2 linked regions of the Prochlorococcus marinus str. MIT 0917 genome follow. The protein of the gene in region 2 binds, or shares a complex with, the protein of the main gene of each other region. Links are inferred from orthologs where the notes say so. Each region holds a gene or a part of one and is shown on either strand. Other genes may lie near its edges.

The links. The genes of interacting proteins can lie anywhere in the genome.
Region 1: the proteins of O5637_RS10620 (region 2) and accD are in contact, whole or in part, in a solved structure (PDB 8UXZ), measured with the Escherichia coli proteins. The link is inferred for Prochlorococcus marinus str. MIT 0917 from one-to-one orthologs.

The regions. Positions count from the first base shown.
Region 1 is NZ_CP114784.1:196,738-199,644, forward strand. It holds accD (acetyl-CoA carboxylase, carboxyltransferase subunit beta), read right to left. Parts: upstream 1,943-2,907; coding sequence 1,058-1,942; downstream 1-1,057. Other genes in the region: O5637_RS01035 (Gfo/Idh/MocA family protein), read right to left, coding at 1-640; O5637_RS01040 (hypothetical protein), read right to left, coding at 662-1,021; O5637_RS01050 (prepilin peptidase), read right to left, coding at 2,003-2,482; O5637_RS01055 (phosphoribulokinase), read right to left, coding at 2,555-2,907.
Region 2 is NZ_CP114784.1:1,895,217-1,903,780, reverse strand. Bases 3,280-6,157 are described here. They hold O5637_RS10620 (acetyl-CoA carboxylase carboxyltransferase subunit alpha), read right to left. Parts: upstream 5,275-6,157; coding sequence 4,285-5,274; downstream 3,280-4,284. Other genes in these bases: O5637_RS10615 (long-chain acyl-[acyl-carrier-protein] reductase), read right to left, coding at 5,295-6,157; O5637_RS10625 (SDR family oxidoreductase), read right to left, coding at 3,551-4,258; O5637_RS10630 (phosphoribosylanthranilate isomerase), read left to right, coding at 3,280-3,520. In the rest of the region: O5637_RS10650 (protochlorophyllide reductase), read right to left, coding at 1-172; O5637_RS10645 (hypothetical protein), read right to left, coding at 242-646; O5637_RS10640 (lipoate--protein ligase family protein), read left to right, coding at 801-1,550; O5637_RS10635 (site-2 protease family protein), read right to left, coding at 1,544-2,782; more of O5637_RS10630, read left to right, coding at 2,846-3,279; more of O5637_RS10615, read right to left, coding at 6,158-6,335; O5637_RS10610 (aldehyde oxygenase (deformylating)), read right to left, coding at 6,481-7,206; O5637_RS10605 (creatininase family protein), read right to left, coding at 7,302-8,078; O5637_RS10600 (S1 RNA-binding domain-containing protein), read left to right, coding at 8,261-8,564. UniProt on the Escherichia coli protein: Component of the acetyl coenzyme A carboxylase (ACC) complex. First, biotin carboxylase catalyzes the carboxylation of biotin on its carrier protein (BCCP) and then the CO(2) group is transferred by the carboxyltransferase to acetyl-CoA to form malonyl-CoA.

The sequences.
Region 1 (2,907 bases), 1.7 Mb from region 2 along the record:
ATCTTTGTTTGATTGAAGTTGAATTTATTGCGCTTAATGAATGAGTTGGACCAATTAGCCAATGAATCATGTCAAAAGCATGGGTACCTAACGCGCCCAATACCCCTCCACCAGAATCTTCGTCTGAATACCAATTCCATGGTCTATCTGGATTAGCTCTGCTGCTCATTAGCCAATCTAGTTTTACAAAATAAGGTTCATCTAGTTTCTTCTCGTTAATTATTCGCTTTGCTTGCATGAACAGAGGAACAGCTCGATATTCGTAATCGACAGCTATTTTTAAATTTCTTTTTAGGGCATTTCTTTGAAGCTCTTTTACCTCTTCAGAGTTTAGGCAAGTTGGCTTTTCTAGTAAAAGATGTTTTCCTTCTTTTATTGCTTCTAGTGCAAGCTCGTATCTTGGAGCTGGTGGAGTAGCTATAATTATTCCATCTATTTTGGAATCAGTGACTAAATCCTCCCAGGTCTCGTAGGCATGAAGATTGTACTTATTGCAGGCTTCTTTGAGCCTTTCTGTTCGAGGATGCCACAACCCCACAAGCTCAATATTCTTATTAGATAATGTTGCAGGGATATGAACACTTTCACCGAAACCTAGTCCTGCAATTGCTATACGTAATGGTTGAACTGTATTGATCATTCTTTTAAATAATTGATGAGTTTAATCATTTTCGCAGCTATCTGAAATCACATCATCTAATAGTTTATCCCCATTTGGGTCTTCCCATTTTGCGGTTAAATTATTTTTACCATTAACTGAAATATCTTTGAATTTATTAGTCAAACAATTGATTTTCATTATGTAAATATTCTCCTCTATTTCATTTGAAGTACTTGAGTCGATTTTTATGTATTTCGTTGTTATTTCTATTATGTTTTTTTCTTTAATATCAATACTATCTTTATTTAAATATTGAATTCCTGATGGCGTTTTACTAACTTCAATCCAATTAATATTGGCCGCATATATTATGTTTGTCCTATTAAATAAAATAATTAATATTAGGACTAAGATATTCACAAGATAATCAAGTTTATTTTTAACCTTCGATTCGTTTTATGCATTAGTTTGTAACTTTACTTCTTGTGTCTTATGTAATCGAAGTATCTTTGCCAAAGTTTCTTTAAGTTCTGTCCTAGGGACAATGGTATCTACGAAACCATGATCTTGAAGATATTCAGCTGTTTGGAAATTATCAGGAAGTTTTTCTCTAAGTGTTTGTTCAATTACTCTTCTTCCTGCAAATCCAATAAGTGCTTTGGGTTCTGCAAGTATTAAATCTCCAAGCATGGCAAAACTAGCTGTAACGCCTCCAGTGGTGGGATGTGTAAGTAAAGGCATATAAAGTAACTGAGCATCTCTATGTCGCTCAAGCGCTCCTGAAATTTTTGCCATTTGCATAAGGCTTAACATTCCTTCTTGCATTCGAGCACCACCCGATGCGCAAACAATTAGCAATGGCAATTTCTCTTTGGTTGAGTGTTCGATAAGTCTTGTGATCTTCTCTCCTACAACAGATCCCATTGAGCCACCCATGAATCTGAAATCCATCACGGCTAATGCCATAGGAATAGAATTAACTTCGCATGTCCCTGTTAAAACTCCATCTTTTAGACCAGTGCTAGCTTGGCTTTCTCTGAGCCTATCTGCGTAAGCTCGTCGATCTTTAAAACCCAGAGGGTCAACTGGAGTTAAATGATTATTGATTGATTTGAATGTATTTGGATCAGTAATTATTCTTATTCTCTCTTCGCTATCTATTCGATTGTGATGCCCACAATTACTACAAACACTGCAATTGTCTATTAAATCTTTTCTATAAACTACTTGCCCACATTCTGGACATTTTTCCCATAGTCCATCACTTTCTTCAGATTCCTGAGTGACTTTGCCAACAAACTGGCCTTTCCTTCTATCAGCAAACCAGTCGAATAATGACACAGATTTTTTGTGATTGAATTTAATTTAATACCTTGAGTCCCTTTAAAGGGATTAGAACGCTTAAATCTTATCTATAATCCAAGAACAAAATATCCCAATCGATAGGAATGGTGCAAATGGATATTGTTGTAATGGTATAAATTTTTTAGTAAGTATTCCATGCAAACTATATATGGCTGAAAGTAAAAATGAAATGCATAATGATATAAGACTCAATTCAATTCCAAGCCATATAGTACTAAACGAAGAGAGTTTTATATCACCCATTCCTAATGAATTTATTCCAAAAATCTTATAACTTATATAACTTATAGAATACATTAGTGTAAAGATAATAACCATTGAAAAGGAATTATTGATTATTAAATCTATGATATCTTTTTTCTCATTTAATAATCCTATGCATAACAAATAAAGGACACCAGAGATGGCAAATAATATTAATTTCTTTTCACTTATTATCATGGTGTGTATATCTTCTATCGAAATGGAAGATATGAAATATAAAAGTATAAAAGTAAAGCATATATTAATAGACATGATTTATTAATTTTTTCTATTAAAAATATATTTAATTGGTTTGTATCTATCTATATAGATAGATAGATTTTATTATCCTGCAGCTTTTTTCTCTTCTATCATTTTATGAATAATTGGTGTAAGAATAAGTTCCATAGCAAATCCCATTTTTCCACCATTAACAACAATACTTGTAGGACTTGACATGAATGAATCGTGTATCATTCCTAATAAGTATTGGAAGTCAATCCCCCATTTTTCTCTTGAACCTTTTCTGAAATGGATAATTACAAAACTTTCGTCGGGTGTTGGAATATTTCTGCAAATAAATGGATTTGAAGTATCAATGGTCGGAACTCTCTGGAAGTTAATATCTGTACGACTAAATTGGGGACATATGTGATTAATGTAATCAGGCATTCTTCTTAGAATCGTATCAACAATCG
Region 2 (8,564 bases):
TATTAGTAGGTAATCCAACTGCTGACGCAGAAGCTTCAGCTCTAACAGAACATCTATTTGCCGTAATAACCCTCCAACCCCTATCTACTAAAGACTTTGTTGCATATAGTCCAACTCCTGATGTTGTTCCAGTAATTAAGACAGTTCCTGGTGCAGCTTGTACTAGAGCCATATTCTTTAGTAAAAACTATTTTTAATCAATTTTCAAACATAAATCTAAACCGAACAGAAGCAAAGTTAATCATCGCCAGATAACTCTGACACTATTTGGAGTAATCCACTGATCTTGCTCCTTAAAGAAACTTTGTTCTCCACCATTAGTAAACATTTCATCAAAACGTAGTCTTAACTTGTGAAGTTTTTTTGATTCTTTTTCTAATAGATATGACAACTCTAGATTTCTATTCACGCGTTGATGAGAAGCAAGTCCTAAGTTCACGAGGCTAGTTGAAAATACAATAAATAATCCACACTTCAAAATTAATCCCACATAGCTATATAGAAGCTCTCGCCTAACTTCTTCTTTCTGAAATTCAGAAACTTTAGTAAAAGCATCAATTTTTTTATTTACTGAAGGAATGCTTTTGTTAATTCTTTTTGAACGCTTCCTTCTGAATGGCTCTTCGATTCGTTGAGGTTGTCCCAAATCAAATTAAAATGTCTCGATTTTTTCATGGTAACTTAATTAATAATGGAATCAATTCTTTGACTTTTTCCAATGCATTTATAAATTCAAAAAGAAAATAAATAAAGGAGTATAAATAAACTGACGTTTTTATGATGAAAAACTAAAAATTAAAATGAACAATATAGAAGAAGTCCTTTATTTAAATCCTCTTGAATTAAGTGGGCCAGAGCAAATGGCAATTGATCTCTTCCTATTAGAGAAATCATTCACTTACCATAATTTTAATATGGCAATACGTTTTTACACATGGGATGGAGACTGGTTATCCATTGGAAAAAATCAAAAAGAACTGCCAAGGAAATGGATTGAACTTTTAAAAAATGAACAGTTAAAAATTGTAAGAAGACCTAGTGGAGGGAAAGCTGTTCTTCATAGCAGAGGACTCACTTACGCTCTTATATGGAAATATCCACCGAGAAATAAAAAAGAATCATATTTAAAGACAACGCAATGGCTAAAAGATGGTTTTAAAAAAGCTGGCGTAGATCTATTTTTTGGGAATCAACCTGTGAATATATCTAATAGTAATTGTTTTTCAACTTCAACACTAGCTGACTTGGTTGATGAAGATAAAAACAAGCATATTGGAAGTGCTCAGTACTGGAAAAAGGGGCACTTGCTTCAGCATGGAGAAATCTTAATGGAACCGTCAAAACAATTATGGAAAAAAGTTTTCAACGCAGATCCACCAAAGATAAAAAATGAAATCAAAGAGAAAGAGAAAGTGATAAATTTTCTTAAACAATCTATAGGCAAAACATGGCCCAACATAAAGTTATCTAATTATACATTAGATGAAAAAGATCAAGAGATAATAAAAAGTTTGGCTATAGATAAATTCAAAAAAATAAATCATTATTGATCCTTTTCTAAATCACTAGAAGCCATTGATTGGGCAATATTAAATAGATTTAATCCTATTGGATAAATATTATCTTTTCTTGCAATTTTAATTAATTGATCTGGAAGATTCAATCCTATTTTTTTTAGTACTGCTTTGCCTATATCTACTCTATCTAAAGTTCCAAGAGGAAGGCCAGAAACTGATAGGACCAGTAGTCTTCCATAATTTGTTTTTTCTATTTTTATTATTGCCTTCCATAATGATTCTTTGTCACTAATTGATGGCAATTCATTTATTGGGGAAGAAAACTCATAAAGAAATTTTTTATCCCAGTATTGAACAGAAATATTCTGTAAGATTTTTTCATTAACATAGCCGGTCCATCGCCCTTCTCTGCACAATAGAATCCATTCTTCATTCAAGATATTAGCTTTATTCAATGAACTATATTTAGATAAAACTTTCACAGGCAAATGATCCTCTAGAACCCTGTATGAACGACTACAAACTTGATTTACATGTAATTCAGATAATATCTTTTGTATTTGAATAATTTGGCTCTGTGATTTAGATGAAGAAAAAACAAATAAACCAATTATAGAAAAGCAAATTGCAATATATAAGTTGCCCCTAAATAAGTTTAATATACCAATAAAAATAGCTAGAAAAGAAATTAATCTTGCAGAAGCTATAGCTCCTTTAATCCCTGCTCTTTTACTCCCTGTAAAGTACCAAATTAAAGATTTTAATATTATGCCCCCATCAAGAGGAATTATCGGAAGCAAATTAAATACACCTATCAAAAGATTGAGACTACCAACCTGTTTAAATAAATTAGACAGAATGATATTTGATACTGATAAATTATTACTTAATAAAAGCATTAAGAAAGCCAATAAAAGACTAACAGCGGGACCTGAAATTGCGATTTTAAAACTTCCTTTTGATGTCGGACATTCATTTTCAAGATTTGCCATACCTCCAAGAAAAAAAAGTGTTATGTTTCTAACTTTTAGACCTTCTCCAATTGCCACAAAAGAATGAGCCAATTCATGCAATAAAACAGATATAAACAAAAGAGAAGAGGTCAAAGCACCAATCACCCATCCATTCCATACAGATGCTTGACCATCCAAAAGAGACTCGAACTGATCTCTGGCTGACAAAGTAAAATATAAGAAGACCAAAAACCAACTTGGATGGATTCTCAAAGGAATACCTCTGATTTTCATAACTTCCCAACTACCCAAGCTTAAATTCCTCCAATCTCTCAATAAAATCTATTTAAATCAATCCTAATAAAAGTTCTGGTAATGATCAGAAAATCCACTTCTAAAACGTCAACAGCAATAAAAATTTGTGGACTAACAAAGGCTTCACAAGCAAAATCTATAGCTCAATTAAAAATAAATGCTATTGGAGTTATTGGCGTTAAAAATTCACCTCGTTTTGTAGAAGAAGAAGAATGTATAAAAATTTTTAATGAAGTAGAAAAAGCTTCTTCAATTATTGAAAAAGTACTAGTAATAGCAAATGAAAAACTAGAGGAAGTCAAATGTATAAATAACAGATCAACCCCTCCATCAGTAATCCAATTACATGGGAATGAATCAGTTGATTATTGTCGTGAATTAAAGAATAAATTTCCAACAATAAAATTATGGAAAGCTTTCAGGTTAAAATCTATTCATGATTTAGAAAAAATAAGTCAATACGAGAAGAATATTGATGCTATTCTCATAGATGCCTGGGATAATAAATCACTTGGAGGGACTGGAAATAGAGTCCCAATAGACTTACTAATTAATAAAACTTTTAAAGCTCCTTGGATCTTAGCTGGTGGAATATCTGCTGAAATAATACCTGAAATTTTTTCTAAGCTTAGACCTGATGGAGTTGATGCCTCTAGTCGACTAGAGATATCTCCAGGTATTAAAGATATCAATAAAGTTGAATCTCTTGTACGCGAAATAAGAGAGCAAAATTAATCAAGGATATAATTTATAATTTCTCTAAGCTTAAAGTGCCCCTGCAGAAGGCATCAGAGTTACATCCTCGATAATTTGATTAATCGGTTGACTAGCAAGATGTAACAGTTCAAATGCAACTTGATCAACTGATAGCATCGAATCTCTATCAAATTGCATACCAACAGAGTCAGAATCCCAAAGAGATGAATTTACAGATCCAAGAGTAAGTGTGCATGCTCGTATTAAATTCTTACGTTCTTCTTCTGCCAAACATTTTGTAAAACTTGCTAAAGCTGCTTTGGAAACACAATAGGCACCCCATTGTGGAAAAACATTTCGAGAAGCATGACTACTAACGTTTATAACTAATCCCCCTTTTTTTCTCATGAAAGGAACTACATCGGAGCAAACCTGGAAGATACTGGTGAGATTCATTTGAATAATCCATTCCCATTTTTCAAGTGGCATGGATAAAAGATCTCCAGTCCAAGCAACTCCAGCATTATTTATTAGAACTGAGGGAATCAAGCCATTATTCATTAATTCAGCTATTCCCTTAGATATATTTTTAGGATTACTAAGATCAATGGATTTGTAGAAGACCTTAATTTTATTGTTTTCAATTTCTTCGACAATTTTTTCTAGGTCATCTTCAGATCTAGCTAGAAGTAGCAAATCCCATCCAGAATTAGCAAAAGCCTTAGCAGTTGCTTTCCCAATTCCTCTTGAGGCGCCTGTGATTAATACTGTTGACAAAAAAGTTAGAAGCAAACATTAAAACTTTAAACTGAAATTTCGCTTTCGATAGACTGAGATTCCAAATACTTTCCCATTTTTCTAAATTTGGAATATCTATTATCTCTCAATTCATTAGGTGATAAAGCCAATAATTCGGATAAATGCTTCTCAAGAGCATTTTTTAAAGTTTCTCCAGCCTGAAGCGGGGCCCAATTATTCCCCCCAGAAGGCTCTTTTAAAACCTCGTCAACAATTCCTAATTTCATAAGGTCAGGTCCAGTAATTTTTAATGATGATGCTGCTTCTGGAGCCTTGCCAGCATCCCTCCATAAAATCGAAGCGCACGCTTCAGGGCTTGCGACTGTGTAAACACTATGTTCAAACATTAGCAACCTGTCTGCGACACCTATCCCCAAAGCACCTCCAGAACCACCTTCGCCAATTACAGTTGCAATTATGGGAACTTTAAGCCTAAACATTTCACGCAAATTCACCGCAATTGCCTCTCCCTGGCCTTGTTCTTCTGCTATGAGGCCCGCATAAGCTCCAGGAGTATCTATAAAAGAGATTATTGGTAAACTAAAGCGATCAGCATGATCCATTAACCTCAAAGCCTTTCTATACCCTCCTGGCTTTGCCATGCCAAAGTTTCTAGCAACATTCTCTTTTGTATCTCTACCTTTTTGTTGTCCAATTAAAAGGACAGATTTTTGACCTATTCTCGCTAACCCTCCTATGAGAGCTTGATCATCAGTTCCGTTCCTGTCGCCGTGTAACTCAACCCAATCGTCACAAAACATCTGTATGTAATCAAGTGTGCTAGGTCTTTGAGGGTGTCTAGCTACTTGAATCTTTTGAGCTGGTGTGAGTGCATTAAATATTTCTTCTCGCCTTCTTGCTGCAAGTGTCTCTAATTGAAGAAGTTGCTGACTTACATCAACCTCTGAATCTCTTGCTAATTCTCTGATTTGATCAATCTGATTCTCTAACTCAACAAGAGGTTTTTCAAATTCGAGAAGAAAACGTCTAGCCATAATTAAAAGTAACCAAATATTCAGACAGTTAATGTCTGAATATTTGATTTCAAACCAACAGCAGAAAATCCATGCTTTTCAGAAGCTTGGCCAATGAAATCCATCTTCTCCAAAGTAATATTATTCCTCCCCCAACTGAAATTGGTATGACAATTCTCGAACTCAAGAAGCATTGCCTCAGCGAAACACGCAAACATTTCTCTTTTAGGATTTTCCATCTCAGCGAGCTCCATCATGCTCCAACCAATATCTTTGAAAAATTGAACTATTCCACCCTTTAATACATGAATACCAGGTCCTGAAAACTTCTCTCCTAAATTTTTAGGATATCCACCATCAATCATTAAACAGGGTCTTTTAATTTTAGATGGGTCAATTTCTAAGGTTTTTGGCATGCTTGCAACCCAAATCACAATATCTGCTTCAGGTAAAGCCTGATCCAAGGTAAGAATTTCACCCCCGCCAAGTTGAGACTGGAGTTCAACTAAAGGCTTTTGCTGTCTAGCAACTAAAAGAAGTTCAGAAACACCCGTTCTATTGGTAAGCCACCTACAAACAGCACTACCAATATCACCAGTAGCCCCAACAACAGCTACTTTTGATTTACTCAAATCAATTCCTATTCGAGGTGCATTTTGCTCTAACTGTCTACAAATCACCCAAGCCGTATGAGTATTGCCAGTAGTAAATCTTTGCCAATCAAGAGTAGTATTTCTAACTTGTTGATTTTGAAGCAAATTAAAATTCTCAAAAATTATTGATGTAAATCCACCTAGAGCGGTGATGTTGATCCCTTTTTTTTGAGCCAACTCCATTGCATTCAAAACTTTTCTTCTTGCAGTTTTGAAGCGACCTAGCATCTCAGGGACAAAACATGAGTCTATATATGCTCCCTCAATAGTCTTTCCAATCGCACTTACGACTTTTACATGTTCTACCAACTGAGGAGGTGCAGTACACCATACGTCCAAATCACCTTCAGCAATATGGTCATACCCCAAGCCCAATGCCTTGCGCTTGGCATCTTCAAAACTTGTTGAATGTCCAATTAGCCCAAACATTTTGCACCAAGAAAGATCAAAATTGAAACTAAATATTTATCCAAGTTTGAAGGTTAGACCACCAAGGTCACAAAAAAAAGAATTCCTCAAGAACTTAAAGTTCTTGAGGAATGGATCCAAACAGAAAAATGTAAATTGAAAATCCTTAAATCACTGCAGCAAGAGCCATTCTTGCGATTTCTCTATTATCTAAACCTATTTCTAAAAGGGAATCTTGATACGCAATCATAAATTCTTCCATCAACTCTTCCTTATCCATATGAAGAACTTCCGCGTCATTTGATACTTCATCAAGCATTGATTTTATTAAAGGCAAATTTTCTTTATTAGCCTTCATTAGATCTTTTTTGACTGATTCAAGATTTGCCTTAAGCCATTCTTGACCATAATTCAAATGTAAATATTCATCTTGAACAACACCTTCTGTAATTCTTTTTGCAAAAGGATCAGCTACACGTATGTAAACGTGATAAGCAGATATTGCGAAAGATTCAATCAAAATACATTGAATTAGAAGGCAAGTAGTTGTATTGCCAGCATTAAAAGCCTCTATAAAATTATTGTGGAGTTTTGAGAAGAAGGTTTTTGCAAAAGGCATATCAGGTTTTACGGCAAGATTTCTTCCGCACGCACAAAACCCATTCATATGTTTTTTTTCCATCTTTCCAAGCCTAACCAGCTCATCAGCGTGTTCAGGAATCAACTTGGCGAGATCAAGAAAATTTGAATAAGCTTCTTGCTCACCTTCGATTACAACTGCATTAATTCTGCTATATGCATCTTTGTAAGATTCAGAGGTGAAATCAGGAAGAGAGTCAGAAACCAACCCTTCTTTTTCTACGGTTAAATTGTTGGATGCAAAAGCTTGCATAGATCTATTAGAAATTTGTCAATCTGAGTGATCTTACAGAATTAAAAGCAAAATGGTAGTTCAGTTACCACAACTTAACTGCTAGAAACAGGTCTTCAAGACATGACTGGAGGCCAATCACTGTCCAAAAGGCTTGCGAATAGGGACTTCCAATGATCTATTAGGGCATTTTCCAAAGCGGCACCCAATGCAGAATTTGAAGAACTTGCATCGCCAATAATTCCAGAAGAGCTCAAATCTTCAGTAAGCCATGCACATGGAGAGGCGCCCTCTAGGCTCCAACCCTTTGGAATATTAACTTTTTCTTGATCTACATCCTTTTTCTGTAAGTAAGAATCATTTCGTACCAAATCTCCAGCCATATGCAACATAAGACTTGTTTCCGCTAGTGCCGCATGAAGACCTTCTTCTACCTCCTTTTCCGGTAGAAGTTGATCTAATCCTGGGACACCACTCCAAAGGAAACAAGGCAATACAGCTAGTGAAGGGCATTGAATTCTCAATTGTCTTGAAACCGCTTGTAGCAGACCAATTTGCCCGCCATGAGCGTTAAAAAAAACTAATCTATTGAACCCCATAGAAGCTATTTGCTGGCCAACATCAGTAACCATTGAAAGCAAAACATCAGCTGATAAGGACAAAGTTCCTGGAAAAGCTTGATGCTCAGGAGAAAAACCAATGGATTGAGATGGCATCATCCATATCGGCAAATTTTCAGGCAACGCTTGAAGAGTCTTGATTAAAATATTTTCAGCAAAAAAAGTATCAGTAATTAAAGGTAAATGAGGTCCATGTTGTTCACATGCACCAAAGGGCCAAACCAATGTAGACCCCTTCTCTGAAGCGGCTTTAGAAGCCTCAGGCCAGGTCAAATGCTCAAATCGACGAGTTTGAAAAATGATAGAAATCTCCTAATAATTAAAAAACAACTTACCCTTGACTGTAAGAATGTTTCACTTACTACGAAGGGTATTATGGCCGGGTCAGATCCTCAGCCTAAAAAAGCGACTCCCCAAGGCCGGCAATAAATGCACCGCGCAAACCATTGCAGGTTATGCATATCAGTAGAAAGACTGAGGAAGAATTAATTAATGAAGGATCATCTGATAAAGAATTATCTGAACAAACTAAAGATAAAAGATTTGATGAAAAAGTTCTAGCTAAAAAAGAAATTTCTAAATTAAATAAGGCACCTGAACAGCAAAAGTTAATACAGGAAGACTCTAGCGATAGTTTCCAGGCAACCACAATGGAAGATCTTCTTAGATCTGAAAAAAATTCTGACTATAAAAAAAATATTGAAGATTTTGATGATCAAAATGTTTTTAATCAAAAAAGTAGAACCGTTGATGAATTTG